DNA from 3 places in the Polycladomyces subterraneus genome. Region 1 is predicted to be linked to each of the others. Evidence: riboswitches for the same ligand, from Rfam matches in the RefSeq annotation. Region 1 holds a riboswitch; each other region holds the start of a gene.
What was found. Region 1 has a riboswitch for cyclic di-AMP ahead of NWF35_RS14860 (ABC transporter ATP-binding protein). Riboswitches for the same ligand answer to the same signal wherever they lie in the genome.
Positions count from the first base shown of each region.

Region 2: another riboswitch for cyclic di-AMP. It lies ahead of NWF35_RS12850 (APC family permease); the one in region 1 lies ahead of NWF35_RS14860 (ABC transporter ATP-binding protein).
Region 3: another riboswitch for cyclic di-AMP. It lies ahead of ectA (diaminobutyrate acetyltransferase); the one in region 1 lies ahead of NWF35_RS14860 (ABC transporter ATP-binding protein).

Region 1 covers NZ_JANRHH010000052.1:10,767-20,817, forward strand. Annotated here, with positions in the region: gene NWF35_RS14840 ((2Fe-2S)-binding protein) at 1-187, shown strand, start outside; gene NWF35_RS14845 (S53 family peptidase) at 438-1,610, opposite strand; gene NWF35_RS14850 (hypothetical protein) at 2,085-2,465, opposite strand; gene NWF35_RS14855 (ABC transporter permease subunit) at 2,592-3,398, opposite strand; gene NWF35_RS14860 (ABC transporter ATP-binding protein) at 3,395-4,279, opposite strand; cyclic di-AMP (ydaO/yuaA leader) riboswitch at 4,476-4,654, opposite strand; gene NWF35_RS14865 (MFS transporter) at 5,194-6,432, opposite strand; gene NWF35_RS14870 (hypothetical protein) at 7,209-7,376, shown strand; gene NWF35_RS14875 (flavin reductase family protein) at 8,012-8,659, opposite strand; gene NWF35_RS14880 (homogentisate 1,2-dioxygenase) at 8,926-10,051, opposite strand, start outside.
Region 2 covers NZ_JANRHH010000047.1:13,043-23,093, forward strand. Annotated here, with positions in the region: gene NWF35_RS12820 (homocysteine synthase) at 1-877, shown strand, start outside; gene NWF35_RS12825 (aminotransferase class I/II-fold pyridoxal phosphate-dependent enzyme) at 1,175-2,371, shown strand; gene NWF35_RS12830 (trans-sulfuration enzyme family protein) at 2,337-3,500, shown strand; gene dcd (dCTP deaminase) at 3,791-4,348, shown strand; gene NWF35_RS12840 (class I SAM-dependent methyltransferase) at 4,636-4,791, shown strand; gene NWF35_RS12845 (hypothetical protein) at 4,850-5,062, shown strand; gene NWF35_RS12850 (APC family permease) at 5,110-6,936, opposite strand; cyclic di-AMP (ydaO/yuaA leader) riboswitch at 7,034-7,167, opposite strand; gene NWF35_RS12855 (hypothetical protein) at 7,337-7,636, shown strand; gene NWF35_RS12860 (ComEC/Rec2 family competence protein) at 7,682-8,620, shown strand; gene NWF35_RS12865 (RNA polymerase sigma factor) at 8,964-9,506, shown strand; gene NWF35_RS12870 (zf-HC2 domain-containing protein) at 9,503-10,051, shown strand, end outside.
Region 3 covers NZ_JANRHH010000037.1:53,034-63,084, forward strand. Annotated here, with positions in the region: gene NWF35_RS10345 (M14 family zinc carboxypeptidase) at 426-2,303, shown strand; gene thpD (ectoine hydroxylase) at 2,452-3,342, opposite strand; partial or broken gene NWF35_RS10355 (ectoine synthase) at 3,426-3,812, opposite strand; gene ectB (diaminobutyrate--2-oxoglutarate transaminase) at 3,831-5,084, opposite strand; gene ectA (diaminobutyrate acetyltransferase) at 5,129-5,647, opposite strand; cyclic di-AMP (ydaO/yuaA leader) riboswitch at 6,086-6,235, opposite strand; gene ehuA (ectoine/hydroxyectoine ABC transporter ATP-binding protein EhuA) at 6,418-7,257, opposite strand; gene ehuD (ectoine/hydroxyectoine ABC transporter permease subunit EhuD) at 7,273-7,944, opposite strand; gene ehuC (ectoine/hydroxyectoine ABC transporter permease subunit EhuC) at 7,946-8,605, opposite strand; gene ehuB (ectoine/hydroxyectoine ABC transporter substrate-binding protein EhuB) at 8,712-9,587, opposite strand; gene NWF35_RS10390 (esterase-like activity of phytase family protein) at 9,975-10,051, opposite strand, start outside.

The DNA of each region.
Region 1 (10,051 bases):
TGTTGAACAGTTTGCATTCCAGTGCGGCTATTGCACACCGGGGTTCATTATGAATACCTATGCTTTGACAGAGCGGCATCCCGACGCCGACGATCAACTCATTCAAGAATGGCTCGAATCGAACATTTGCCGCTGCACAAGCTACATAGAAATCGAGCAAGCCGTCAAATCCGTGTTAGCAAAATAAAATGGTTTGATGAGGCGGCGAAAGAAACGGGCTTGGGTTTCTTCACGCACATCTACTGAAGTGGCGTCGAGATCATGCGGTTTTCCCTAAAGTCTTAAAAAAAGGGAAAGTGATTGGCCAGCTGAAAATAGCGGTCTCTCACTTTCCCTTTTTACTTTCCCTAAACTCCGAACACAAAAGAGAAGAAGCCCGATGCGAATGGAGGGAGCTCCCTATTATTAGTCGCTCGGATAATCCACTTTATCCCAGGTTAAGGCGCTTGTGTCAAGGCGGGGATTAGCGCATCGGCTTTGGGACTGCCGATTCCTGTAACCAGGTCGTATCCCGAAATGCTGGTAAATCCTCCATTGCTGCCCTGCGTGACATCGTGGTAGTTGTTTGTGTAACCGGAACTGTTGGTTGTCCCGGCAATCTGGTACAGTTGTTGAATCGTGTCCAGACTGGATAACGGCATGGTTCTACCTTGGTCAACTAGAGCGAGCATCGCCGCCCAGCAGGGAGAACCCAAACTGGTACCGCCCACAACGAACCAACCGGATTGTCCTTGATATTTGGTTCCACTGTAAACAGCCACTCCAGTATAGGGGTCCGCGTCAAATGAGATATCCGGATTTCCGCGTTGAGTCCCGACAATATTGGACCACCCATCCTGATAACTCGGGCGGGCCACATAGGTGCTTGTCCCACCGCCGGAGCCAGACCAACCTGATTCGCTCAGGTAATTGCCGCTCGTATCGATCTGAAGAGACGTCCCCCCTACTGCCAACACAAAGGGGGATACCGCGGGCCATCCGGTTCCTGCACCACTGTCCCCCGATGAGGCGAGATAAATCGTACCGGGATGTTGAAAGTGGGAATCATAGCTGGATTCGCTAGAGAATTCAGCACCGCCCCAGCTGTTGCTGACCACTTGTGCTCCATTATTGGAAGCGTAGTCAATGGCGGTCACCAGGTCAGATATGGAAGCGGATTTTGCTACAACCAACAGAATTTTAGCGTTGGGCGCAAGAGCGTGGGCCCATTCCACATCCATGGCGGTTTCCAACGCCCAGCCACCGTCCGTCCGGTTGGGCTTTCCACTAGGATAAGCGATTTGCAAGTTGGCCGCGGGTAAACCGAACTGAGCGTCAAACGTGGCTAAGTCATTTTGGATGGTTGGACTCCCGTAAGCGTCCACAATGGCGATGGTTTGTCCCATCCCCGTAGCAGTCAGACGATCGATCCCGTAAGCTTTTTTGATTTGCGAAGGTTGATAACCGCTTTGGTAGGTGGGAGTGGCGTTTTTTTTGAAATGGATGGGGGGATGGGCGGTCCACTGCAGCGGTTGTGCGTGTACGGACGGGACAAATCCGACCGCAAAGGTGGAAATCAATAACGTAGTAGCCATAAACGCGGAACTGAAAAGATGTTTACTTCTACGCATTCATTAGCCTCCTTTTTTCTTAGCAAAGAAATCGACTGACCATCTGAACACCCTTACTTGTACAATATATTCAAACTATTAAAAAAATAATAGAACTTTGTTTCGCTGATGTTACGGCAAAATCACCAGTTGTTTACATTTTGATGAGAATACATTTTTGGTGAGGAAAGGATATACACATCAAGGAGCCACTCTTTTCGAGTGGCTTGAGGCTATTGACAAACCCAGCGGAAAACCGCTGTGTTTGTGTCGACCTGGGGAGGAAATTTAACTATTTGTCATTGCCATTGTCTATGACTTGGTGTTGCCCCCAATACGGAAAAATCTCCGCTAAATACCTTTAGCGGACATCATTTCTGGTAAGAAGAAGTCAGGATCCTGCATACGGGCCTGTTGTTTTGGATGTCGTTGTCGTACTCTATCCAGTATGATCGACCATCGATTTGCAGCCGTGCATCAGGGGACAACATCGACTTATATTCCTTCTTTTGCTTGTTCTTCATCCCACGGTCGTCCAAGCTGGGCCAGGGTTTGAGCCCATTCGTTGAAAATCACCTGTTTCGCTCCACGTGTGTTCCACCACTTTACTCGCTGGATGACGTTGTCGATTCCAAGCGCCTTGACAATCCGGTAAAGGATATCATTTATTCCGCAGTAATGGCGTCCTTGTCGCTTGGAAAACGGATAATACTCCACTTTAATCCCAAGTGTTTTCCCCACTATCTGACATCCACGCGGCCCCAAAGTATAAACTTTGGGGCTATGGGTACCACGTAATTTATAGGATTCAACTGCGCGCCCACGTTCGTTTTTATTGATGGTGTGGATCATATAGATAACAGTCTCGGGCTTCATGTCCAGCAGTCTAGCAAGGTGTTGAACAGTTGCCATACGGAAGAAGAAGAGAAGCGTCATGGACAGGGCGTATATTTAAGGATTTTTCCGTATCATCCCCTATTTCCGGCACGCTCATCTGCCTCGTCACAATGACAAATCGCGCCGGCGGAAAACCATCGCCACAAGGAGGAACAGCACCATCGCGGTCAAGCCCAAACCCACCGCTGTCCACAAGATGTCTTCTTCTCCCCGTGCGAGACGTACCGGTTCATACAGGCTGAACAACGTCCAGTTCCTTAGCCAATCCAGTTTTTCTCCCAGCTTGCCAGCAAAGTCCATGGCATAGAACAGAATGGTCACTGTCGCCGACCAGGAACTCGCCTTCTTTTCGTCGTCAAACAAGCACGAAAACAGGAAGCTGTACGCACCGATCACAGAAAAAAACAGGAAACAGACCAAATTCAGTTCCACGTAGTTCGACCGATCCAGGGCAGGTTGATCCAGCATCCAGGCATCTCCCGCAATCCCGCCGAGGACAGTGAACAAGTTGATAAGCCCGAGCCCCGTGATGAAAAATGCGACTTGCGTCAGGACAAGCCGTGGCCGGGACAACGGCGTTGACAGCAGAAATGCCATGGACCCCCGGTCTACATGCCGAGCCACTAGCCGAGTCGGGATCACCACGCTGTACACCATCAGCAGAATCAGATACATGAAGGAGTGGTACTCCATGGCGATAAAATCATTTAAACGCTGTACCCCGGCCTCAATTCCAAACACTTTCATCATCTCTTCCGGCATTTTCTTCAGCAATTCATTCGTGTATTCGGGAGTAAAGTAGGGATAGATGGAGACAATCATCAGCACATAAAAAAACGACCCGATCGCCATCGCTCCCAATGTCTTGCCATGCAACCGCCACATTGCCCGGTACAGCGCGAGATTAATCATTCTTTCGCCTCCCGTTGTTCATAGTAGTGCATAAAGACTTCTTCGAGATCCATCTCTTTGTGTTCCAGATGGCGGACATCCACATCGCTTAGAGAGCGGATCAGGGGATTCAGATCACCTTGTACCTCGATTTCAACCGTTGTTTCTCCCCGGCGAACCACCCTGAGCCCGGTCTGAATCAATCGGTCGATGTCCGATTTACTTCCCAGAGTCACAACAAACGCTTTTCTCTGCTCATTGAGCAACTCCTGGACGGACCTCACAGCGATCAGCCGTCCTTCCCGGATGATACCGACCCGGTCTGCCGTTCGCTCGATCTCCTGAAACAGATGGGAGGACATAAAAATCGTTTTTCCTCGCTTTTTTTCTTCCAGAATCAATTCCACAAACACACGTTGCATGAGCGGATCCAAACCGGAAGTGGGTTCATCCAGGATCAGGATCTCCGGATCATGCATGAACGCGGCCACAATGGCCAGTTTTTGCTTCATTCCCTTGGACATTTTTCGGATCGGAACCCGGGGGTCCAGCTCTAGTCGCTCCAGCAGCTCATCCCTTCTGTCATCCTTCTGTCCATGGAGTCCCGCCATCAAATCCAAGAAACCGATACCGTTCAGTCCTTCAAACATGGCAATCTCCCCCGGGAGATAACCGGTGATTTTTTGAATCTTGTCCGATTCACTCCAACAGTCCATGCCGCCAATTTCCGCTTTGCCCTCATCCTGTCTCATGAAACCCATCAAGTGGCGAATCGTGGTGGATTTTCCCGCTCCGTTAGGTCCGAGATAACCGAATACTTCTCCTCGATTCACTTCAAGGGTGAGATCAAAAATTCCCTTTCCACCCGGAAACCGTTTGGTCAATTCATTGATTCGGATCATGATCCAGCCTCCTCTCTGTCTTCCCAGCGATCAATACCACACTCGAGCATTATCCTCACATCCATCATGAGTGTTCTTCTTTTCGTCATGACAATGTTAGGGGCATTTTCAACAACAGAAAAAGCCACGAGAAGGGTGTCTTCCCGTGGCTTTTTCGGCACAGCAAAAACAGCCGTGCCCCCCGCACGATTCTCACTCCCCCTCTCCCAACGCTTACGAGGTTAGCTGACGGATTCGGGTGGCTGAGAGTCACCCTACCCGGGCATGGAACGGATCCACCCCAGGATTCACCCCTTGCAGTCCGTGACAGATCCGCCACAGTCTGCGGTTGGTTCCCCCGCTCCCGCGTATCGCGGGACTCAGCGATTTACGAGGATATATTGATTTTTTAAAGTGAGCTCATCATACTCCTCTAACGACCTGTTGTAAAGGATCATTTTTCTTCAAAAAGGAACGAAAAACCGCCATATCACCCGATCCATGTGCCTGGAGGTCCATTTCTCTTCTGTTTATTCCCTGTGACAAATTCAATCGGACCGAAGCTTTTGAAACCATGGCCAATAGCAAAATGACTCCACCCCAATTCACCCCGGTGTACGGATATTCGCCGTTTCCGGAAATATAAATCAGCAAATATCAGACAAATATATCTAGGTTGGCCACCGGGCAGGTTTGCTACTTCTATCAGCCGTTCTTGCAAAAGTGAAGCGCAAATAAAAAAGCGGGAGGGAAGGATACCCCCACATACATACAGATCGTAGCTCCATCACACCCGAACCAACAATCGCACTACACAAGGCACTACACCCGGCGACTGTCAAAGGGGCCATACAGTAGCCGGATACACCAAGTCATGGTTGATCGAAAGGATAAAATTATCTCAGAAAAACCCAGCCCTTCCGTCCTACTTGTCTTTAAGCCGACCGCTTGGCATCAAGAGTCCATTCTTTTATTTTTTGGTCAGAGGGGAGGAAATAAGTGAGCATACCAAGGAGCGGGAGAAAACCGACCCACTGCATAACGTGCGAGAGTCCCATGACGTCGATCATTTTACCCAGCCCTACCGAACCGACGGCTCCCATGCCGAAGGCAAATCCAACGGTTAAACCGGACACGGTTCCTATTTTTCCCGGAAACAACTGCTGTGCATATACCACCGTGACGGAGAAGCTGGATAACAGGATAAAACCATTCAACAATAAAATCGCACAAGCCCATGTTGCACTTACATAAGGCAGGAGCAGGGCGAGCGGAGCGGAACCAAGCATGGAAAAATAGATGATCTTTTTCATGCCGAATCGGTCTGCCAGCGGTCCGCCGCAGAAGGTACCGACTGCCCCAGCCACCAAAAAGAGGAAAATATAAAGTTGGGCTTGTTTTAAAGAGAGTTTGTACTGTTCCATCAGATAGAACTGATAGTAAGTGCTGATTCCGGCGATGTACCATGACCGGACGAAGATGAGAAAGATGAGTAGAACCATGGCGAAAAGTAGCATCTTTTTCATCCCGCTCTGCTGAACCCAAAACGTTTTTTCTTTTTTGGCAGGGCGCGGATGGGAAAGAAGGTAACCCTGATACCATCTGGCGATAAACAATTGGATGACGAGGGCGATGCCCGCCACTAGTGTAAACCAAATGGCTCCTTTCTGCCCGAGCGGGATAAAAATCAAGTAAGTCATCAAGGGAGCGAGCGCTTGCCCCGTGTTCCCTCCAACCTGAAAAATGGATTGGGCTAACCCTCTCCGATTTCCGGCGGCCAGATAGGAAACACGTGAGGACTCGGGATGGAAGACAGCAGATCCGATTCCCACCAGTACAACAGACAACAGAACAAACGAGTAGCTCGGAGCTAAAGCCAGACACAACATCCCCAAGCAGGTGGAAGCCATGCCGAGCGGCAACATATAAGGAAACGGCCGTTTGTCCGTATACCAGCCAAACACTGGTTGTAAAAGTGAGGCGGTAAAATTGATCGAAAAACCGATCCAGCCAATCTGCGTGTAGGTCAGGTGCATAGAATCTTTCAAGATGGGAAAGATCGCGGGGATGACTGATTGAATGGAATCATTGAACAAATGAACAAGGCCAATTAAAAACAGAATATGATATATTGCTGTTTTCTCATTGAATCTTTCTGTTGATGAGAGTTGCATACCATAAGTCCCCTATTCGTTGCATAGTGATAAACTTCTCGTAGCCACACGGCCAAATTACGGATCCCTATTGTAGACAACCGAGCTTTCGATTGTAAACAAATAATCCTCCAAAGGGGTCAAACGTTAGTTCCTGGATACACCACAGACCAATACCGAAGGATTTATATGTTATATATATATAGGTATAACATAAGACTCGCGCCAAAGTTAACATAACATTTCGATAATATTTGCGAAACTGTCCACACATAAATAGAAAACCCGTTAAAACCCTCGAAGGCCCTTCAAAATTCCCTCTTGAGGTGCTTTTTTCTTTTCGAAACTGTATATAGCAGTAAACTGATAACCGGGGCAAAAGAGCGAGCAGGAAAACCCAGCTTTGCCCTTCAGGGTTGAGATGATCGCGAACCGCGATATGGAGTGCCTTTTCCAATTTGGGGACAGATCAATAACGGTAGTCCACTTCCTTATAGCCAAGCTCAATCAATTCGCTGGTGCATGCCAACCTAGTGACCTATGCGCTTATCCCAGACGGATCTACAAATCCTAACTCCTGAATGGATCTATGGATTATTGTGTGCTAAGAACACTTCCCATATCACTCTTTTGTGGTATCCCCACCCGACTGTACCCGAAAATTACATTAACAACCTTTGAATATATTTATATTGAACTATTTCACAAAATGTTCAAAAATGAAGCGAGGAAAAAAGCATTTTCGTGTTTAATTAGGCAATCAGCTATACTATATCGCAACAAAGGGGGAGACAACTATGGAAGATCGGCAAATAAGTTATTCAGATAACAAAGAAGAGCAACATAATAATTCAGATTACCTTCATTTATATGAAAAATTCTTGGATCAACCAACAAAAAATGGGATCGTTAATTTCATCAAACGGTTATCTTATTCTCCCCCCTCTAAAGAAACAAAGAATTAAAGAACAAGGTGGGAAAATTATTGGAAAAGCGTTTCAATGAAATTGTAACCATAGCCTGTCAATGTGGTAATGTATTTCAAGTTGATAAAGAAAAGTATCTACAAAGCTTTCTCCAATGCCCTGCCTGCGAAACCATCATCCATCCCAATGAACATTTTGAGGACCATAAAAACCAGGGGTTGTAAAGGAGTAATACCTGGTTTACGCCCTCATCCAGGGCGTGATGAGCGAAGGTATTTACCTTCGCTTTTTTACGCCTGTTTTAACCTATCAATGGCGAAATTGAATCTGATGCCCTTGCACAATGGAATAAAGAAAAACTATCAGTGATTACTTGAACCGTCGGTAACCTTTCTCCAAACAACCCAAACCTGATCCAGTACAGCCCCCGCCAAAGGCTTAAGAGTTAATCTTGATACCGTTGTTCGGATACTTCCCCCTCTTTTTCAAACTTAGTGATGATTTCATCGTTAAACTGCACAGTCAATCAATTCCTGGTGAGAGCCAAACTTATACTCACGCTCTGCGTATACACCTTTGATATAGCCGGTGCTATCCCCAGTTATGAAAAAGCCCTCAACTGAGGGCTTTGAGACTGCTGACAAAGTTTCGGTTGCACTATTGCCGGGCACACCCTACTTCCGTTCCCGTTTTCGCTGTTGCCACTCTTCGTACGACAGACGCGGCAGAGAAAAGGTGCGGCCGATCGTACCGTAGGACGTTCCCGCCAACCGCCCGATCGGATCGAGCAGACGGGTGTCGATCCGCCCCTCTTTCAACAGGTCATCGCGCACATGGAACATGACGACCTGGCCGATGATGAGATCGGTGTTGGGGGCATCCGGTGTTCCGCCCATCGGCAGAATCCGGTCCAGTACACATTCCATCTGTACTTTGGCCTGTGCAATTCGTGGCGTTTGGATCTTGACGCTGGGCACCAGATCAAATCCAACTGCTTCCGCCTCACTCTCATCCGGAGGGAAGTCGACCGCGGTCTGATTGACCCGCTCCACGTTCTCCCCGTCTACTACATGGACGACGAATTCTTTCGTTTCGTCGATGTTACGCGTCGTGTCCTTCTGTACATTCCCCGGTTTGCGTCCAACCGAAATGCTCACCATCGGCGGATTGGTGGACACTACAGTGAAAAAGCTAAATGGAGCCGCATTCACCACCCCGTCGCCACTCCGGGAGGTGACAAACGCGATCGGACGCGGCAATACGCTGCCGATCAACAATTTATAGTTTTCTTTTTGCGACTGTTGTTGGGGATCGATTTGCACGAATACCACTCCTTCACCTCGAGCGTGTCTGATCCATCCATTTGATCGATCCATATTCTCTGTTTCGCTAACCCGGCTCACTCCACCTGCCCTAAGCCAAAGCGCAGACGCGAGCAAAGCATGCTTTGCTCAAGTAGGTGGAAATTCCCGCGATAGGTTTCCGATGCTTTCCGGTCCATTACTCAAACGGGGATCAATTTTCGCCCGCCTGGGAAAACGTTGCCGCCTGACAGATTGACCAGATTCGCCCTTCATGACTGATATCCCTACGACTTCGCGGGCAACCAGCTCCTCAGATAGCCGGGATCTTCCACCGCCAACGCCGAACGGGCCACATGGAGGGGACGGAACGTATCCACCATCACAGCCAACTCCTCGGTCCGATCCTTACCCAGGCTGTTCTCAATCGCCCCGGGATGTGGCCCGTGCGGTATGCCGCTTGGATGCAATGTGATTGAACCAGACTCGATCCCGCGACGGCTCATGAAATTGCCTTCCACATAGTACAGTACCTCATCACTGTGTACATTGCTGTGATAATAAGGAACGGGGATCGCCTCCGGATGGTAGTCGAACAGGCGCGGCACAAACGAACATACCACAAAGTTTGGTCCGGCAAACGTCTGATGTACTGGAGGAGGCTGGTGGATTGATCCGGTGATCGGCTCGAAATCGTGAATGCTCAGTACATACGGATACAGATAACCGTCCCACCCCACGACATCAAACGGATGGAAATCATAGCGGTAGGCATGGAGTTGGTTGCGCGCCTTGACGCGCACCTCGAATTCACCTTCCTCTACATGGGTTTCCAGCCGCTCCGGACCACGGATGTCCCTTTCGCAATACGGACTGTGTTCCATCAATTGACCGTATTCGTTGCGGTAGCGTTTGGGAATCGTGATTTCACCCGTGGACTCGATCACCAAAAAACGGGTCCGTTCACCAGACGTGACAATCCGATATGTCGTACCGACCGGGATGACGATGTAGTCGCCGGGGCGGTAGGATAGGGTGCCGAACACCGTCTCCACACGCCCTTCTCCCTCATGAACAAACAATATTTCATCTCCGTCGCCATTCCGGAAAAAATAATCCATCGGCTCCGTCGGCATACAAATACCGATCGCCACATCCTCATTGACCAGTAAGTATTGCCTTCCGTCGATCGGATCGCCTCCGGGTGAAAGTTTTCGGGTGAGAAAATGGCGGTGCCGGTTGGCCCCCGCCTCCTCCAGATGAACCGTCCAGTCGCGAAGCAAACGTGCATCGCTGATCTGTGTGGGCGGTTGGTGATGATACAAGATGGATTGCATCCCCGAAAATCCTTTGGTTCCCATCACTTCTTCGCGGTACAAACTACCGTCTTCCTTGCGGAATTGCACATGCCGT
Region 2 (10,051 bases), on a different contig from region 1:
CAAAAAGGCGATCAATGAAAAGACACGGGCCGTCTTTGCGGAAATCATCGGCAATCCCAAAATGGATGTGCTGGATGTGGAAGCCGTGGCCAAAGTGGCCCATGATGCCGGTTTGCCGCTGATTGTGGACAACACGTTTGCCACGCCGTACTTGTGCCGGCCGATCGAGTTCGGGGCAGATATCGTGGTGCACTCAGCCACCAAATTCATTGGAGGACACGGCACCAGCATTGGTGGGGTGATTGTGGATTCGGGCAAATTCGATTGGACCAACGGCAAGTTCCCGGAATTGACCGAACCGGACCCGAGTTATCACGGGGTTTCCTACACCGAAGCGGTCGGGCCGCTGGCCTACATCATCAAGGCTCGGGTTCAACTGTTGCGGGACACCGGCGCTGCCATCTCTCCGTTCAATGCGTTTTTGTTCTTGCAGGGGTTGGAAACGTTGCATCTGCGAATGGAACGGCACAGCGAAAACGCGCTTCGGGTCGCCCGGTTCCTCCAGGAACACGAACTGGTGGAATGGGTAAGCCATCCGGGATTGGAAGGCCATCCGTCGTACGAAAAAGCGAAAAAATACCTGCCCAAAGGGCAAGGTGCCATTTTCACGTTCGGTATCAAGGGCGGTTTGGAAGCAGGCAAAAAACTCATCGAAAACTTGCGCCTCTTTTCTCACCTGGCCAACGTGGGTGACGCCAAATCCCTCGTGATCCATCCGGCCAGCACCACGCACCAGCAATTGACGGAGGAAGAACAGTTGGCCGCAGGTGTAACACCGGAACTGGTCCGCTTGTCCGTAGGGATTGAGTCGGTGGACGACTTGATCGCAGATCTGGATCAGGCATTGAAGAAAAGTCAACAAGTCATCACGGCCTGATACATCGGGACCATTCGAAACAAATGGTGATGAAGGCTGAAAGCCTGTCTCACAAGTAAATCCCGTCATGGATCGATCCTGGGGAAGGGTTGGCCTGACAATCGAGAGCTGGCTCATACGATGTTGTCGCTGGGATACAGAGAGACGGGACGGTGATTCGGGCGAAGCTCTGATGATGGGATGAAACAGGGGACGTGTTTTCCGGCCGGGACTATCGAGGAAAGCACGTCTCCATCTGTGTAAACGAAATGACCAAAAAAGACTTTCCGTACGGTTTTTGGAATAGGGGGCAATGGCATGCGGATTGAGACACAACTGGCCCAATTGGGTTCCAACAAAGAGACCAAAACCGGGGCGATCAGTTATCCGGTGTATTATTCGACAACCTATCGGCATGCGGGATTGGGAGAAAGCACGGGATACGATTACACTCGGACCGCCAACCCGACAAGGGCGGTGTTGGAAGAAGCGATCGCCCGACTGGAGGGTGGAACAGCTGGATTCGCCTGCAGCTCGGGGATGGCCGCCGTACAAACGGTCATGGGACTATTCGCACGAGGGGATCACTTGATTGTTTCGCTCGATTTGTATGGGGGGACGTACCGGCTGTTTGAATCGTTAATGACACGGTATGGTCTTTCTTTCAGTTATGTCGATTTCCGCCGTCTGGACGAAGTGAAAGCAGCCATCCGTCCGGAAACGCGCGCCTTTTTCGTTGAGACACCCACCAATCCCCTGTTGCAGGTAACCGATTTACATGCTGTCTGTGAAATCGCGCGATGTCATGGGTTGATTACGATTGTCGACAACACGTTTATGACGCCGTATTTTCAGCGTCCGATCGAGTGCGGGGCGGATATCGTCATTCACAGCGCAACCAAATATTTAGGCGGACACAATGATGTATTGGCTGGCCTGATTGTGACCAAGGGTGAAGATTTAAGTGAACAGATGGCGGGGCTGCACAACGCGATCGGCGCCGTGCTGGGACCGCAGGATTCATGGTTGTTGCTTCGCGGGATGAAGACGTTGGCACTCAGAATGGAGAAGCATCAGGAAAACGCTTATCAACTGGCCCATTTCCTACGTCAGCACCCACTGGTGGATGAAGTGTTCTATCCCGCATTGCAGTCGGAGACGTGGGAAATACAGACCAAACAAGCTGACGGGGGCGGCGGCATGCTGTCATTCCGTGTGAAATCACCCGCATTGGTGGGACCATTGCTCTCTTCATTGCGATTGATCGCGTTTGCGGAGAGTTTGGGGGGAGTGGAAACGCTTATCACGTATCCGCACACGCAAACACATGCTGACATCCCGGAAGAAACGCGGCGCAAAGTCGGGGTGTGCGATCGTCTGCTTCGGTTGTCGGTTGGGATCGAGAATGTGGATGATTTGATCGCTGATCTGGCACAGGCGCTGGATCAGGCGGAACGGGTATGGAAGGAGGAAAAACGGGATGAAGTTCGCGACCCGATTGCTCCACAACGGTAACGAAATTTGCCCCCGGACGGGGGCGGCCAGTATACCCATGTATCTCGCATCCACCTATCACCAGTATGATTTGGATCAACCGGGACAGTACGATTACGCGCGGTCGGGCAATCCGACGCGGGAAGCATTGGAACGGACCATCGCCGAGCTGGAGGGAGGATCCCACGGATTCGCGTTTTCGTCGGGGATGGCGGCTGTCTCCACCGTATTGCTGCTGTTTTCCAATGGGGATCATCTTGTGGCTTCTCAGGACTTGTACGGTGGCACTTATCGGGTAATGGCCGAAGTGATGCCCAGGTTGGGCATTACGGTTGACTTTGTCGACACGACCGATCTGAACCGGGTGGAGGCGGCGATTCGTCCCAACACCAAGGGGATTTACATCGAAACGCCTTCCAACCCCCTCCTGAAGGTGACGGATCTTGCCGGTACGGCAGAAATTGCCCGTCGACACGGTGCCATGCTGATTGTGGATAACACGTTTTTAAGCCCGGTCTATCAGAATCCATTGTTGTTGGGAGCAGACATCGTCATTCACAGTGCGACCAAATTCATTGGTGGACACAGTGACGTCGTGGCCGGTTTGGTGGCCGTGAAAGACCCGGACTTGGCGGAACGAATCGGTTTCCTGCAAAACGCGATCGGTGCGGTATTGGGTGTGCAGGATGCCTGGTTGGTCCTCAGGGGGATCAAAACGCTCAAAACCCGGATGGACGCTGCCACCCGTTCCGCGGAAACGATTGCTCAGGCGTTGGCGAATCACCCTGAAGTACATCGGGTGTATTACACAGGACTTCCCTCACACCCTGGCCATCGTTTGCAATGTCAACAATCCAGCGGACATGGTGCGGTCCTGTCGTTCGACGTCGGATCCGGTGAACGGGCGCGGGAAGTGCTGAGTCGCGTACGTCTGCCCATTGTGGCGGTCAGCCTGGGTGCGGTGGAAAGCATCCTCTCCTATCCGGCCAAGATGTCCCATGCTGCCATGCCCCAACATGTACGGGAGCAACATGGGATCACCGACGGATTGCTCCGGCTGTCCGTTGGATTGGAGGATGTGGAAGACCTGTTGAACGATTTGGATCAGGCATTGTCGATCCGATCGGTTTCGGTCGCTTCCAGCCGGTGATGAACCAGTTGAGGATCCATACCGTTGTGAAAAGCGAAAATACGGTAGCCATTCATACCGGTCAAGGATCACTTGACCGGCTTTTTCATTGGTTTGAGGAGGATGCCCCCAGACTTTCCTTTTTTCTGTATCAATATATGGTAGAATAGAGACATCCTGATATAATGGCTTTTGTTTTTCCGCAGTTTTCCTGCCCTGGTCTCTTTGCAATCGTTTTTGTCTGTCGTATCATATCGGTTGGAATGTACGTCGGGAATCTTTGAAATGGAAGAAAAGGAGTCGTACGGGAAATGACGATCAAATCGGACAAGTGGATTCGGAAAATGGCTTTGGAGCACGGCATGATCGAGCCGTTCATCGACCGGAATGTCGGGAAAGGGGAAGCTGTCAGTTTCGGTCTGAGCAGTTACGGCTATGATCTGCGTGTGGCAGATGAATTCAAGATATTCCATAATGCGCTGAACTCCATCATCGATCCGAAACAAATCGATTCCAACTCTTTCATCGACTTTAAGGGAGATGTTTGCATCATCCCGCCCAATTCGTTTGCATTGGCTCGGTCGGTAGAGTATTTTCGCATCCCGGAAAACGTCTTGGCGGTGTGTGTGGGCAAATCCACGTACGCTCGGTGCGGCATCATCACCAATGTGACACCGTTCGAGCCGGGATGGGAAGGACATGTTACTCTGGAAATTTCCAATACGACGCCGCTTCCCGCCAAAATCTACGCAAATGAGGGACTCTGCCAAGTACTGTTTTTCGAAAGCGATGAGGCGTGCGAGGTATCGTACCGGGCCAAACAGGGAAAATACCAACATCAACGGGGAATCACCTTGCCCAAGGTTTGATGGGGTCAATCAACACTCCTTTCATAAGAAAGGAGTGTTTCTATTTGGAAGGAATGACGTTCGCTGGCGGGGAATAAAAGTGGCAGCGATCACACATCAACAAGGGGATCAATCATGAACCGTGCTGATTTGATCAAAAAGTTCGACAAACAGGCACGTTGGTATGAAAAGAGGCGGATCCAACAGGCACAAAAAGAGTGGAGGCAAAAACTCCTTTATTCTGCACGAGGAAATTGCTGGAAGTGGCGGTGGGAGCCGGAGCCAATTTTTCTTTTTATCCACCCGGTGTGAGAATCACCGCGGTCGACTTCAGTCCAGAAATGCTGAAAAGGGCTCGGAAAGCTGCGGATGAATATGGGATTGAGGTGGCGTTTATCCAGTCCGACGTCGAAACGCTCACTTTCCGCCCGATTCCTTTGATACTGTGGTGTCCACCGTTATGATGATCCCGTCGGGGTGCTCAATCGATTCAGTCGGTGGTGCAGGAATGACGTCCTTATTTTGTTGATGGAGCATGGTCTCAGTTCCAACCTGTTTCTTTCCTTCCTGCAAAAAGCTTTGGATCCGTTGGCCTACCGCTTGGTGGGATGTCATCAGAACCGGGAAATGATGAACCTCATCTGTTCATCTGATCTGGTGGTGGAAAAGGTGGAATCCCACTGGGCGGGTGTAGTTAATCTGGTATGGGCGCGCGAAAGTGATGTGAACGAATGAAAGCCCGACCTGCCATTCGGCGCAGATCGGGCTTTTTTTTGACGGATTTATTTGCGTAAATGAAACGGTACCGTGGAGACGACCACGTCTTTTCTCAACAACAGCAGGAAACGGAGCCATAGCGCGGATTGGTTGTGCAAAAAGCGATGCCACCATCTGCGCGGGATGAATTCGGGGATCAGAACGGTAATCATGTTGTCCCCAGCTCGTTCCTGAACCAGGTCGATGAACCGCAACACGGGACCGTTGACGCTCCGGTAGCGGGAGCGGGTGACAACGAGTCGGACACCGGGATCCCACTGCTCCCACTTTTTCTCAAATTTCTCCGCATCCTCTTCGGTGAAGGCCACGTGAATGGCCACCACGTCGTCTCCGATTGTCTTGGCGTAGGCGATCGTGTTGCGAACGACGCGGCTGATGCCCCCGACAGGAATGATGATCACGTGATCTTTCTTTTCCGGTTTGTCAGCAGTAATGTCAATGCGCAGCTCTTCAGCGACAGCCTCATAGTGTTTCCGAATGTGGTAAAAGGCGAAGATGAACAGCGGAATCACCAATACTACGATCCAAGCGCCTTCGGTAAATTTGGTGACAGTGAAGATCAGCAGGACGATGAACGAGACGACCGCACCCGCGGCGTTGATCGTCAATTTGCGCATCCAGCCCGGGTTGCGCTGCTTCAACCTGCGTACCACCATTCCGGTCTGTGCCAAGGTGAACGACAGAAAGACACCGATCGCATACAAGGGGATTAATCGCTCCACATCTCCCTTAAACGCCACGATCAAAGCGATCGCGGCCAGAGCCAACACGATGATGCCGTTGGAGAAATTAAGCCGGTCTCCGCGGGAAGCAAACATCCGCGGCATAAATTTGTCCTTGGCCATGATGGAGGCCAACAGCGGAAAACCCGAAAAACTGGTGTTGGCTGCCAGGATCAGGATCAGCGCGGTTGTCCCCTGGATGTAGTAATATGGTAGCGTTCTACCGAACGTCTCTTCGGCGATCTGGGAAAGCACCGTCTCCGTCGTTTTGGGCGTGATGTGGTACAAATATGCCAGCAAGCTGGAACCACCGAACAGCACGGCCAGCAATAAGCCCAGAAGCGCCAGCGTGCGTGCCGCATTCTTCGTCTCCGGTTTTCGGAAGGTGGGAGTGGCATTGGAGATGGCTTCCACCCCGGTCAATGCGGAGCATCCGGACGAAAACGCATGCAACAACAGGAACCAACTGAGACCGGCAGGAAAGGTGTGCGTCACCGGCGGGACGTTAGCGGGAATACCATGGATCGCTACATTACCCAACCCCACGATCACCAAACCAAGCATGCCGAAGATGAACAGATAGGTGGGGAATGAGAAAATCGTGCCGGATTCACGTATCCCTCGCAAGTTGAGGAGCATGAGGAGCAGGACGAAGAAAACTGAAATCATCGTCCCATGCCTGTGTAAAGCCGGAAACGCTGAAGTGATCGCGTCTGTCCCGGCCGAAACACTGACTGCCACTGTCAGTGTATAGTCGATCAACAGCGATGCACCGGCGATCAACCCGGCAAACCAACCCAGGTTGTCCGTCGAAACGATGTATGCACCGCCCCCTCCGGGGTATTCGTAGATGATTTGCCGGTAGGAAAGGATGAGCAGTGTCAACAATCCGATAATCGCGCCGGATATGGGCAACGAATACCAAAGCGCCAGCACGCTGATCGGAGCGAGTACGAGTACTCTTAGGATCTGCTCCGTGCCGTAAGCGACCGACGACAGCGCGTCCGATGATAAGATAGGGAGCGCTTTCCAAACCGGCAGTTTTTCCTCCTGCAGTTGCTCAGTGCGAAGCGGGCGCCCGATGATCCAACGCTTCAGCGAGGTCAACATTACATTCACCTTCCCCAGATGGATTCCGTTTTTGTTGGAAACGCAAAAAAGTCATTGAAGTGCCCGCTTCAATGACTTTTGGTCATGTGAAGAAGCACACTTCCCTCTCAGCACGCTTACGAGGTTAGCTGACGGATTCGGGTCCGTGAGAGTGACCCTACCGGTGATGGCACCGGATTCACCCCAAAAATTGGTTCCCCCGTTCCTTTACGGATTCAGCGCTCGGAGTGTGAAACTGTCGGGTATTAGGTTTTGTCATGTTTAGCATTCTAATCCGTTTACCGGAACCTGTCAATCAAGAATTTTTAACCGGTCCTTAACCAATAGGCAACCGTTTTTGTCGAATCAGGAGGGTTCGTCTGCGATTGCAATCGCCGACAGAGTTGCAGATGGTTCGCGCTTGGACGAGTGGGACGCTGCTGACGGTGAAGGGTGTACGGTTGTCTCGCCCGGACCCGGCGAAAATCCTGGCGGTTTTGATGCGCGATCGTTTTATCGCCGTCAATTCGTGCATTGGATCGCGACAGCGGACGGGCTTCGCGAGGTGTCGGCGAAACCACCGCCCCCATGGCATGTATTCGCATGGTCAGACCGGATTCGGCGTAGCGGGGCTGAAATCCTGACACAAATGTATCCGGCAGAGATCTCCGGTCTGATTCGCGGATTGGTGCTGGGAGAGAGAAAAGCGGTGCCGGAATAGTCATGGATATGGTGTACGGCATACGCGGCGGCATGTGTATACGCATTGTACGCATGGACGGGCAATGCGCTTCATCCCCATCGGCATCGCTGGTGTTCGGCGGTGTTGCTTACGGGTCTGATCTGCTACTCTTATCATCCTTTTCACGGGGAGACTGAGGCGCGCATTATCTTTCTCGACGTAGGGCAGGGGGACTGCGCCGTCATCGAGACACCGCGAGGACAGGTCATCGTAGTGGACGGCGGCGGGATGGTGTCTTTTCCGCAAAAGTCATGGCAACGGCGGCAACATCCCTACGACGTGGGAGAGAAAACGTTGGTTCCGTATCTGCGTTATCGCGGCATCCGGCATATTGACTACCTCATCATGACGCACGGGGATACGGACCACATCGGAGGATTGCAGAAAGTGGTGGAACAATTCCCCGTTCGCCTCGTCCTGCGTAATCCCCACCCACCCCGTACAGCGACGGAACGGAAATTGATGCGCACTTTGATCGAACACGGTGCCCGCATCACCGCACCTTCCCCCGGAACGGCATGGACTCTGGAACCGGGGGTTACATGGCAGTTTCTCCATCCCGATCCGGCTCATCTCTCGACCGACGGGCGGACCAACAGTGATTCCATTGTTTTTTTGCTGCAGATCCAACACTTTCGATTGCTGATGACGGGGGACATCGAGCAGGAAGCGGAAGCGGACATAGTGGGAAAGTGGCGCTTTCCACCGGTAGATGTGCTGAAAGTGGCCCATCACGGAAGTCGTACATCGACAGGTGAATCATGGCTTGCGCACGTCCGGCCCGGTTTTGCCGTGATCTCGGTCGGCCGGCACAACCGGTTCGGCCATCCGGCTCCGGAAGTGATTCGCCGCTTGCAAAGCCATCGGATTCACGTGTGGCGGACAGACCGTGACGGGGCGGTGACCATCCGGATTCGTCCGGCCGGTTGGACGGCGGAGACAACATTGTCGGTGGCTAGATGACATCACATCGGATGGTTGGCCGTTGCAAACAGTCGTGTCATTGTTCTGGGGCGTGTCTGGTTATTCCGTAAGGGAGAAATGTTTTCCTATGCGAGTGATTGACCAAGCCATGTCTTAGCGAAGACTCGGGAAGCGCAGGATTGACTTGGACAGTATTCACCAGGCAAGCCCTAAAAAAGCGATCTTCTTCCTGTGAGTGTTCTTCTCGGATCGGACCGGCTTGTCCGTCTATGGTACAATGGGGAATGAATTTGCTCCCGGGAGAGCGTACCGCAGTCCGGATTCCAAGAAAATAGCAACCTTTGATACCCCAGGACCGTCTGGTAAATTAGGAGGGATAGATGTGGTCGAAGCGGAATGGGTCAAACGGGCGCAAGCCGGCGATCGCGAGACCATGATCCGGCTGCTGCGGGAAATCGAGACACCTGTCTACCGCACGGCCTATTATCTCCTGGGAAATGAGCAGGATGCGCTGGACGCGACCCAAGAAGCACTGCTGAAGATCTATCATCGGATTTCCACTTTTCAGGGGCAATCCCGCTTTGAAACTTGGGCGCAACGCATTGTGACCAACATTTGTATCGATCAGTTTCGCCGCAAATCGAAAGTGGTACCGATGCCGGAAGAGATGCAACCGGTGGATACCGAGGCGGAACAGGCAGTGCACCAATCCCATTTTCATTCGGATCTGAAAATGGCCATTTCGCAATTGCCTGATCAACAACGAACGGCTGTCGTGTTGCGCTATGTACACGACTACAGTTACCAGGAAATAGCAGAAACGATGGATTTGCCCATCAATACCGTAAAATCCCATTTATTTCGCGCGCGCAAACAATTGCAAGTGCTGTTGGCGGAATACAAGGAAGGGGGTGTCGCACGATGAGGTGTGAGGACGCGCTGGAATTGATTCAGCGGAGTTTGGACGAGGAATTGTCCGAGGCGGAACAGGAACGTCTCCAATCCCATCTGTCCGTGTGCACCAGTTGTTCGGATTTTCAATCGCGGCTGAAGCGACTGGATGAGCATTTATCTCTCCTACCCCACGTCCATCCGCCTGTCAGCGTGGTCGACCGTATCCTGCCACAGTTGGAAAAACCAATGCCGACACGTACCTTCCGCAGATGGTTCACCAAAATGGGATGGATCAGCGGGGGGATCGCTGCAGCGATCGCAATCATAATCGGTGCCATCTTCACCCAATGGGGGATACCGGAAGAGCACACGCCTCCAAAACCGCCGGTTGCGACAAACCCATCCGGTGGTACCTCAGCGAAGGACCATCCCTCCTCCGGCCAACAACCTGTTGTCGGAGCATCCGTGGAGGATACGGGAGACAAGGCCGAATGGTCGCCCCATCGGCGCTATCAGGCGGTGGTATCCGGCAACCGCGTAGAAGTGCGTACAAGAGAAGGGAAGTTGTGGTATCGC
Region 3 (10,051 bases), on a different contig from region 1:
GATGTAGGTGAACTTAGCCTAGAAACAACATAACCATAGAAACTCTAACGCGCTCACCACGAGTGTAAACTTTTGCATAGTTGGAATCAACCACATGGTTTCGATGTGGATGGTCCGTTTCTCTCTATAAATCCAAAGATTTCTAGATGCAAAAATGGAACAGAAACACCCAGTATGAATAGGATAAAAGGTCGATCCGGGTATACTATTTCCCGCTCGTTCGTGATCACCCTCCAACTAAAATTGTTCTTACCTAATTGAATCGTTACATTGATCCAATCCTAAATTAGTTCATTTTTTGTGTTTTTTCATCTGACTACACTGAAATTAAAGGAAATAGTCCAAATTACATATTCCAATCAAAACCTATTCATAGTATGATTAACACGTTGAGATATAGAGAAAAATTACAGGAAGAGAAAATGATGCCAGAACTTGACCTCATTCAAATCGGTTCTATTATCCGAAAAGTGAGAAAAGGCAAGGGATTGCGCCTGGAGGATTTCGCGGATGAAAACATCTCCCCGGCAACCGTCAGTAACATCGAACGCGGGGTTCCACACGTTAATGCAGAAAAAGTGATGTATCTGTTGAAGAAGCTAGGGCTGTCATTGGAACAGATTCCGGAGTTGTTGGTGGGGGAAGATGAGAAGGCAGAGCACCTTGTTAGTAGCAAGAAAGCTGGGAGGGGTTTGATGACACATAAGAAGTGGTTGTCCCTGTTCGCTGCGGTGGTACTGGTCTTCTCGTCCCTTGCCGTGGCGCAGGCGGAGCCGTCGACGCCATATTACGGGAAGAGTTATTCCCAGCCCGACAAGGTGCTGAAACTGTATCCCGATCCGGAAGAACGGTTTGACACCCCCGCTTTCACCTCCGGGAAGGAACGGTTCACCAGCCAAGAAGAGATGATGGCTTTCCTCCGTGGGTTGGAGTCGAAGAGCCCCTGGGTGGAAATGGAGGTGATCGGCCACTCCCAGGAGGGACGGGAAATACCTGCCCTCTTTTTTCAGAAGGGAAGCGGCAAGAAAAAGCCCACTGTCTGGCTGCAGGGACAGATCCACGGCAATGAACCAGCCGCCGGGGAAGCGGTGCTGGTGATGGCCGAGAAGCTGGCCGGTCCCTACGGCAAGAAGCTGCTGGATAAGATTAACGTAGTCATCGTACCCAGGGTCAATCCCGACGGCTCCTACGCCTTTGAACGCCAGATGACGAACGGGCTTGATGGCAACCGGGATCACCTAAAGTTCGACACACAGGAAGTGCGGGCGGTCCACTCCCTCTTCAACCGGGTGCAGCCGGAAGTGGCGATCGACGCCCACGAATACAACCCTAAACCCGAGCTGCTGAAGGACATCGGTAAAGAAGGCTCCCTCAAGTATCACGACCTTCTCATCCTCTCGGGCAAGAACCTGAACATCCCGAAACAGGTTCGAAGCTTTGCCGATGATATGTCAGAGAAGGCCAAGAAAGCCTTAGCGGAGAAGGGGTTCTCCAGCGGCGACTACTACACGGCGACAAAAAAAGGCGGAAAATTGGAGCTGACCGAGGGTGGTCCGGAACCCCGCATCGGCCGCAACAGCTTCGCCCTGAAACCCTCCCTTTCCTTCCTGGTGGAAACCCGGGGCATTGGGATCGGACGGGAAAACTTCCCCCGCCGGGTAGCCGCCCAGGTGACCACCCATGAAAGCCTGCTGGAGACCACTGCCCAATCGGCTGACGAGATTAAACGCCTCGTGGATCAAGCCCGGGAAGAGATCATCGACAAGGGACGCACCGTCGGGGATGACGACAAGATCGTGGTGGTAAGCCAGGCGACAGAAATCCCCGACAGCACCCTGCCAGTGGTGGACATCGCCGAGGGCAAGGTGAAGGAGGTACCTGTCCGCTGGTTCAGCCACACCAAAGGAAAGCCCGTCCTCACTCGGGAACGCCCAACCGCATATCTCTTGTCCCCGGACCAGGAGGAAACCGTGGAACGATTGCGGAATGCCGGGGTCAATATCCAACGGCTGAAGAAAGAGATCGTCTTGTCTGTGGAAAGCTACACCGTTCTGTCGAAGGAGACATCGAACGAGCCATACGAAGGTCACCCGCAGCATCATGTGACAACGGCCACGGCCATAGAAACAGTTCACTTTCCCGCAGGGAGCTGGGTAATCCCGATGGACCAGCCAACGGCAAACTTGGCTGCCTTGGCTCTGGAACCGGAATCCACTGACAGCTACGTCACCTTCGGGTTCATCCGTTCGGAAGCGGGGAACAAGCTCCCAATTTACCGGTACATGGAGGAGAAGAAATGGTAATGATGTGATCGTTCACCTGAAGAAGGCCGCCATTCGAACGGCGGCCTTTAAAAAAATTGCGGACATCACCTCTTCAAACACAAGGCCTCGATGTCCGCTAATGAAGGTTGGGTCAATCAAGTAAGAGTTGACACAGCTATTTTTCCGGTTACCGTTCTCTGCTTGCAATAAACTCTGGCCGAGGTTTTTGCCCGGAGAACGGTTCCACCAACTTGTTTTCCACACTGTTGTAAACAAAGAACACATTGCTTCGCGGCAAGGGGGTAATATTGCCGTTGGAGCCGTGCATGAGGTTACAGTCGAACAGCACGACCGAACCAGCCGGACCTGTTAACGCGGAAATGCCGTGCTTTTTCACTAACCAAGTCAAATTGTCCTGGTCCGGTACACCGTATTCCTGTCTCCGAAGCGACTGCTGGTAATGATTTTCCGGCGTCTTACCCACGCAAGAGATAAAATATTGGTGGGAGCCCGGAATGACCATCAATGGCCCGTTAAAGTGATAATTGTCCTCCAACTGGATGGAACAGCTCAACGCCCGCATATGAGGCATTCCGTCCTCTACATGCCAGGTTTCGAAGTCAGAGTGCCAATAAAATTCTTTTCCTGTAAAGCCCTTTTTATAATTGATTCGAGATTGATGGATGTATACTTCACTTCCGAGAATTTGCTTGACCATGTTTGTCAGCCGCTGATTTTGCGATAACCGTTTATAAATTTCGCTGTTGCGGTGAACAGCAAAGATCGATCGAATTTCTCGACTTTCGGGCTCTCGAATCACTTCCTTCGCATCTGAATCCTGGTTCGTATCCCAAAGCCTTTTCAGCTCATTGCGCAATTCCCGCACTTCTTCCTCAGAAAAGAAACGCTCAAAGAACAGGTATCCGTTTTTCTGATAAAAATTCATCTGCTCGGCATCAAGCGGACCTTCTGCCAAATCATTCGTATAAATGACGGGATCCTTCCGCTTCAGAATCGCCGGATTGTCATCGACTCGGGAAGGATAGAGATCTATCACCCTATCCTGTATGTTGCTCATTTTCCCAACTCCCCCCGAACAGTTGGTTGTTCTACCTTTTGTGTCCTTTCGCCGGGGTACGGTTTTTGTGAATTCTCCTGTGACTCCTCGTCGATGATTGGATAAACCCCTTCTTCATCATGCACCTCTCGCCCAGTCAACGGCGGATTAAATACACAAACCATCCGCATATTGGACTTTGCCCGCAAGTAGTGCTTTTCATGGCCGTCTAGCGCATACAAAGTTCCTGGCTGAATCGGATAAACGGTGCCATCTTTCACAACCTCAATTTCCCCTTCACCCTCGATACAGTACACCGCTTCCACATGATTCTTATACCAAATGGTGGTTTCTGTTCCCGCCTTAATAATCGTATCGTTCAGCGAAAAGCCCATCCCGTCCTTCTTCAAAAGCAAACGGCGGCTGTTCCACGTCTCAGTATCCACATCATCTTTCGTTCCGATGATGTCATTCAAATGTTTGACGATCATAGTTACATGTCTCCTTTTTCACATCATCTTTTTACACCACTTCAAGCTTTCTTCCAGAATGGTCAGTCCCTTTTCAAGCCCCTTTTCATCAATTGTCAAAGGAGGCATGATTTTTACGACTTCACTGTTGGGACCGGAAGTTTCCATAATCAATCCCCGTTCAAACGCGGCCGCACATATTTTTTCAGCCAACCCGTCAACTCCGATTTCAATTCCCTGGAGAAGCCCTCTTCCTCGCACTTCACATTCCATCTCGGGATAGTGTTGTGCAAGCATTTCCAGAAAGAGTTTGACTTTCTCTCCCTTTTCCAGGATTTCTTGGCTGAACTGGTCGTCTTCCCAGTAACTGAGTGCTTCGGTTGCAGCGACAAAACCTAAGTTATGGCCGCGAAAAGTGCCGTTATGTTCTCCCGGATCCCATAAATCATACTCAGGTTTGATCAAGGTCAAGGCCAACGGGATGCCATATCCTCCAATTGATTTGGACAGACACACAATGTCAGGATAGATGCCGGCCGGTTCAAAGCTAAAAAATGGACCCGTTCGCCCACATCCTACCTGTACATCATCGACAATCAACAGGATGTTCCATCGTCGGCACAGTTCTTCAATTTTCCGGAGCCAGTCAAAACTGGCCACATTGATTCCGCCTTCTCCCTGAACGGTCTCAAGGATAATGGCTGCAGGGAGAGAAATGCCGCTGCCATTATCTTCGAGAAAACGCTCAATATAACTGACCGTGTCTGCCTCACTGCCAAAATAGCTGTCAAACGGCATGGCGATCGAATTCGTTAAGGGAATACCAGCGCCTTTTCGCTTCGATTCGTTCCCGGTAATCGAAAGGGAACCGATTGTCATGCCGTGAAACGCGTTGGTGAAACTCATGATCGTATCCCGACCGGTTACTTTACGAGCTATTTTCAGCGCACTTTCCACCGAATTGGTGCCTGTCGGGCCTGGGAACATCACTTTATAATGAAGCTTTCGCGGCTTTAAAATGACGTCATGAAATCGTTTCAGCAGTCTCTCTTTTGCTTCTGTCGCCATATCAAGGCTGTGTGTAATGCCATCATCCATCAAATAGTCGATCAGCTTGGCCTTGATTCGTTGATTATTGTGGCCGTAATTTAACGCCCCAGCACCGGCAAAAAAGTCGATATATTCCCGTCCGTCCCGATCCCACAGCTGATAACCACTCGCTTTTGTAAACACAGTTGGAAAACTCCGACAGTAGCTGCGAACCTCCGATTCCAAAGCTTCAAAAACCTTCAACGGTGAACGCAATTCGTCCGCAACTTTCACCAAATCACTCCTGGTTAAGTTTGATAATGAAACGGTCCGATCCGGAATGTCATTTCCGATTCATGAGTTCCCCCTGGGAACAGATGGGCAGGAAAACACTCCGAAACTTCACAGTCAGTTGAAAAATCCCGTGCGAATCCCCGGAATAAAGCTTGGGATGAAAGATTCGACGGAGAGACGGTCGCTTCAAGGTAACAGACATTCTTGCAAGCTTCCCGACGGATCAATGCTTTTAGGAGTGCCTTTCCCAACCCATTGCCCCGTTGAGACTCGGCCACCGCCACCTGCCACACAAAGAGGGTTTGCTGGTCTGCCGGTGGTCGAAAAGCGGACACGTAACCGACGATTTGTCCGTCCTGTTCGGCCACCACACAAGTATCCGAAAAGAACTTGCACAGCATCAGATAACTGTAAGGGGAATTGACATCCAACACTCCGGTATCCCTAACCAGGCGCCAAATACTGGTTCCATCCGCTACCTGCGGTTGGCGAAGCACCACTTTGTTCATCAACCCGGTTTCCAGATTGATCACCTCCTCCCCAGTAACGACGGCTCGACGCTATGCCAATATCCTCACGTATAACGCGTCATCGCCGGTTGAAAAAGAAAAATACCGGTGCAAACTTTCTCCCAGGAACCAAATTCCAAGGAAAAAGTCTGTACCGGTCCGTCTTTTGTACGCGGTCAGGTTAAGACTCAGATCCGCCTTCTCTGCATCGGAAAAATCAGTCCGGTGCAAAATCGGCAAATTCCTTGGATTACCCCTGCTTTAGGGCGTGTCTGGTAAATCCGTGAGGGATCAAATCCTTTCCTAGGTGAGCGAAGACCCGGAAAAGTGCAGGAATGAAATCGCGAGCAATGTCTTAAAGCGAAGCGTTCATTGCCCGGGACCTGCGCTCGGGTCGGAGCGGCCATGACCTGTCCTTGAGGGCGCAGGTGGAGCGAACCAGGAAAGCAATGGGACAGCATTTACCAGACACGCTCTAGCCAACGAGGCTGGCTGGCGGGTAGGATGGCAGAGAAGCGCTTCACGTCCCTTCCGGTGTAAATCCGGAATTCACCCCAATCACTTGGTTCCCCCGTTTCCATCGAAACGACATGAGGTAGGTCTTCAATTGTCAAAAATCATTTCGCTATAATCAATTATTAATAATTTTTATACTTATTTATATTACCATATTTACCATAATTACTCACCTTCGATAAATTCCGTTGATCACTCCGGATACTCTTTCTCCTATGTTCAGATCGGATTAATTGTTCGATGCTCCCTTTCACGCTTCGTTCCACTGCTATTCATCTCTAATTGGACATCAATCCTATCGTTTGCTGATCAAAACTACCCAAAAACTTACTTAAGCGTGGACTTTTCGGATGACTATTACCAAAAATCTTTTCAGGAGGTCCTTCTTCCATAATTCGTCCTTCATCAAAGAAAACAACCCGATTCGCCACTTCCCGAGCAAAACCCATTTCATGCGTAATTAACAACATCGCCATCTTCCCTTCAGCAGCAATCTCCTTGATCACTCCGAGGACCTCGCCAACAAGCTCAGGGTCCAACGCTGACGTCACCTCGTCAAACAACATGATCTTCGGTTGCATGACCAACGCACGGGCAATCGCCACCCGCTGCTGCTGACCGCCGGATAATTGTGATGGATAAGCGTCCATCTTATCCAGTAACCCTACTTTATCCAGCATTGTTTTGGCCCGCTCTATCGCTTCTTCCTTAGATAATCCCAATACCTTGATCGGAGCCTCCGTTACATTTCGCAAAATGTTCATGTGCGGGAACAGATTAAACTGCTGAAACACCATTCCGATTTTGCCGCGCACTTTATGCAGATGCTTTTCATCGGCCGGAACAAGCTTTCCGCCCTTTTTTTTATGCCAAAGCAACTCACCGTCAACCTCAATCGTGCCCGACGTCGGCCTTTCCAACGTCATCAAAACACGGGCAAACGTAGTCTTGCCGGACCCGCTCGGCCCAATGACTGCTACTCTTTCTGCCGGTGCCAAATCGAAATCGATTTCGTGTAGTACTTGAGTCTCGCCATAGAACTTACTGACCTTGCGGTAACGAACAATTGGTTCCGTTTGAACCGTACTCACTTTCATGCTATCGGATTTCATACGCATAACCTCAATTCCCCTTCAGTTTATAAATCCTTTTTGATTGAGTTTGAGCCATGCTTCCAAGCGGCGTACCAGGAGTGAGGAAAGGTAACTCAATATGAGGAAAAATACCCCGACGAGTGTAATGGGTTCCAAATAGCGGAATGAATTTGAGCCAATTATCTGCGCTTGGCCCAGTAACTCGATCAGCGTGATTGCTGATAAAAGTGGCGTTTCTTTAAACATCACGATCAGATAGTTTCCCAATACGGGAACAATCGGCCGGATGGCCTGCGGGAGAATAATCCGCATCCACATTTGCGCTTTTGAAAAGTTGAGAGCGATAGCAGCTTCCCATTGCCCGCGCGGCACCGCGTCAATACCTGCCCGGTATACCTCCGATAGGTAGGTGCTATAGTGAATACCCAATCCCAGCACGCCAGCCGTGAATGGAGACAACATCAACCCAAAATGAGGTGCCACATAAAAAATGAAGAACAACTGAACTAATGGCGGTGTACTGCGCACAAATTCGACAAAACCACCGGTCACCCATGACAAAAGCTTTACCTCAGACCGTCGTGCAAAAGCTAACCAAAGGCCGCAGACAAGTGCAATCAAGAAGGAGACGATCGTCGCACTAATCGTAATCTTCACTGCTTGGAGCAGTTGCGGTAAAATTTGCAAAGTAAACTTCCAAGACCACCCCACGTTAAGACCTCCCCGTTGAAAGTCTGCGCTCTAACCAGCGCACGCCCAACGTCAGCGGATAGGCGACGAGAAAATATAGGATGAGCAACAGACCGAATATTTCAGGGGTATACTGATTCATATTTGTCCGTAAGGTTGTTGCTTGAAATGTCATATCAGAGATCGTAATCAAGGAAACTAAGGATGTTCCTTTCAACAATTCGATGAGCAGATTACCAAAGGATGGTAACATAATCCGAAAAGCCTGCGGCAGGATCACACTTCGCATCCTCTGCCCTGGTGTCATGTTCAGCGCAACAGCCGCTTCGATCTGCCCCTTGGGGATAGCCAGAATCGAGCTGCGGACGATTTCTGATCCATACGCCCCAGCGTTAAGACCAAGAGCGAGTAAACCCGCTAAATCCGCCGGTAACCAGATGCCAAGCTGAGGCAGGACAAAATACAGCCAAAACAATTGAACCAGCAATGAAGTCCCGCGGAAAACTTCAACAAAAAAAACACACACCACTCGGAGTGGATAAAATCTCGACAGGCGTCCAAATCCTACCAAAAAGGAGACGAAAAAGGCCAATATGGCCGAAAAGATCGTTAGCTGAACCGTAATTCCAAGCCCTTGCAGCAAAGCTGGCAATATTTTTTCGTAGACCCCGATCGAAATCACATCCTTTCCTGTAACGATTCAAACAAAAGTGCCCCTCGTATAAATCAGAGCGTCTGTACAACTCATGCCCATGGACTGGATCTACTCAGGTTTATTTGTTGGACTCTTAAGGTTTGCACAGTTCATCAGCCTTTTTATCGGGCAAATTCACTTCGGTGAATCCGAACGGTTTCAGCACGTTCAGTAATGCATCGGACTTTTTCATTTCCGCCAATTCTCGACTGAATGCATCACGAAATTTTTTATCTTCTTTTCGGAAGGCAGCCGCTCCATATCCGAGTACACTTTTTCCGTCCACGATCGGCTGTTTGAAGTCGTTCACTTCCACGATATCTTTGGCACCGGTGGATTCCATCATGGCCCGTAAAGAAGGACCTGTCATCGTGACCGTATCCACCCGCCCGGATTCCAATGCGGAGATCGCAGAAGGCTGGTCCGGAACGATGATAATTTGATTCTCTTTTACACCCGATTTCTTCAAATAACTAACCTCAACCGCCCCCTTCATCACCGCGACCCTCACTTGCGGATTGGCGGCAATGTCTTCATAGCTGTGAAGATTCTTCGGGTTGCCTTTTTTCACAGCGATGGCTTCCCCGATTTTGTATTCAGGGTCGGCAAACACCACTTCTTTGCAACGAGTCGGTGTAATGTACATCCCTGCGGTAATGACATCAAAACGACCTGATTTCAATCCGGGAATCAATGATCCAAAGTCCACCAAAACCGGCTCGATTTTGTTAATTCCCATTTTTTTAAAAACAGAACGTGCAACCTCGACGGCCTCTCCCGTCACTTTACCATTATCATCTTTATAAGCATAAGGTTTCTCATTGGCGAACCCGATTGTGACAACCCCTTCTTCTTTCGCACGCGTGAGAGTGTCCCCGCCATGCAAGCCCAAATTAAGCCCGCTGCATGCCGTTGTTGATACGATGAAAACCAGCAATACCACGATGTTAAAAAAATGTTTCTTTGACACCAAGCTTTTCCCCCTTTGTTTTGTGTAAACAGCCTAAGTATTGAAACACCGCATGTCGATCGCCATTACTCATTTTTCGACCCGTATCCCCCCCTCCCGTTGATGAGGGGCTCCATAGCCATAGCCTCGTTACCTTTATTCCCCAGGAGAAAAATTTGAAACGGAATTTTACATCTTGCCTGACAAATCAAGCAAAAATGGTGACATCGGCATGAAAATGAGCCCCCCGTTTCACGAGTGGCCATACAGGATCAATTTCAATTTGGGTTAACACACCGCTTAATAACATGTAAGAGAGCGGCTCTGGTCTCCCTGCAAGCGGTTGATGTATGCGGATCGACATGGAGGATGACTGTAGCCACTAGACGCGATTTGATTAGGGCCTTGTCAATGCCTTCTCCTTATGTCAATGGTCCACAACTCCGTATCAACACCAGATGCATCACCGATTCCAAAATCGTTGT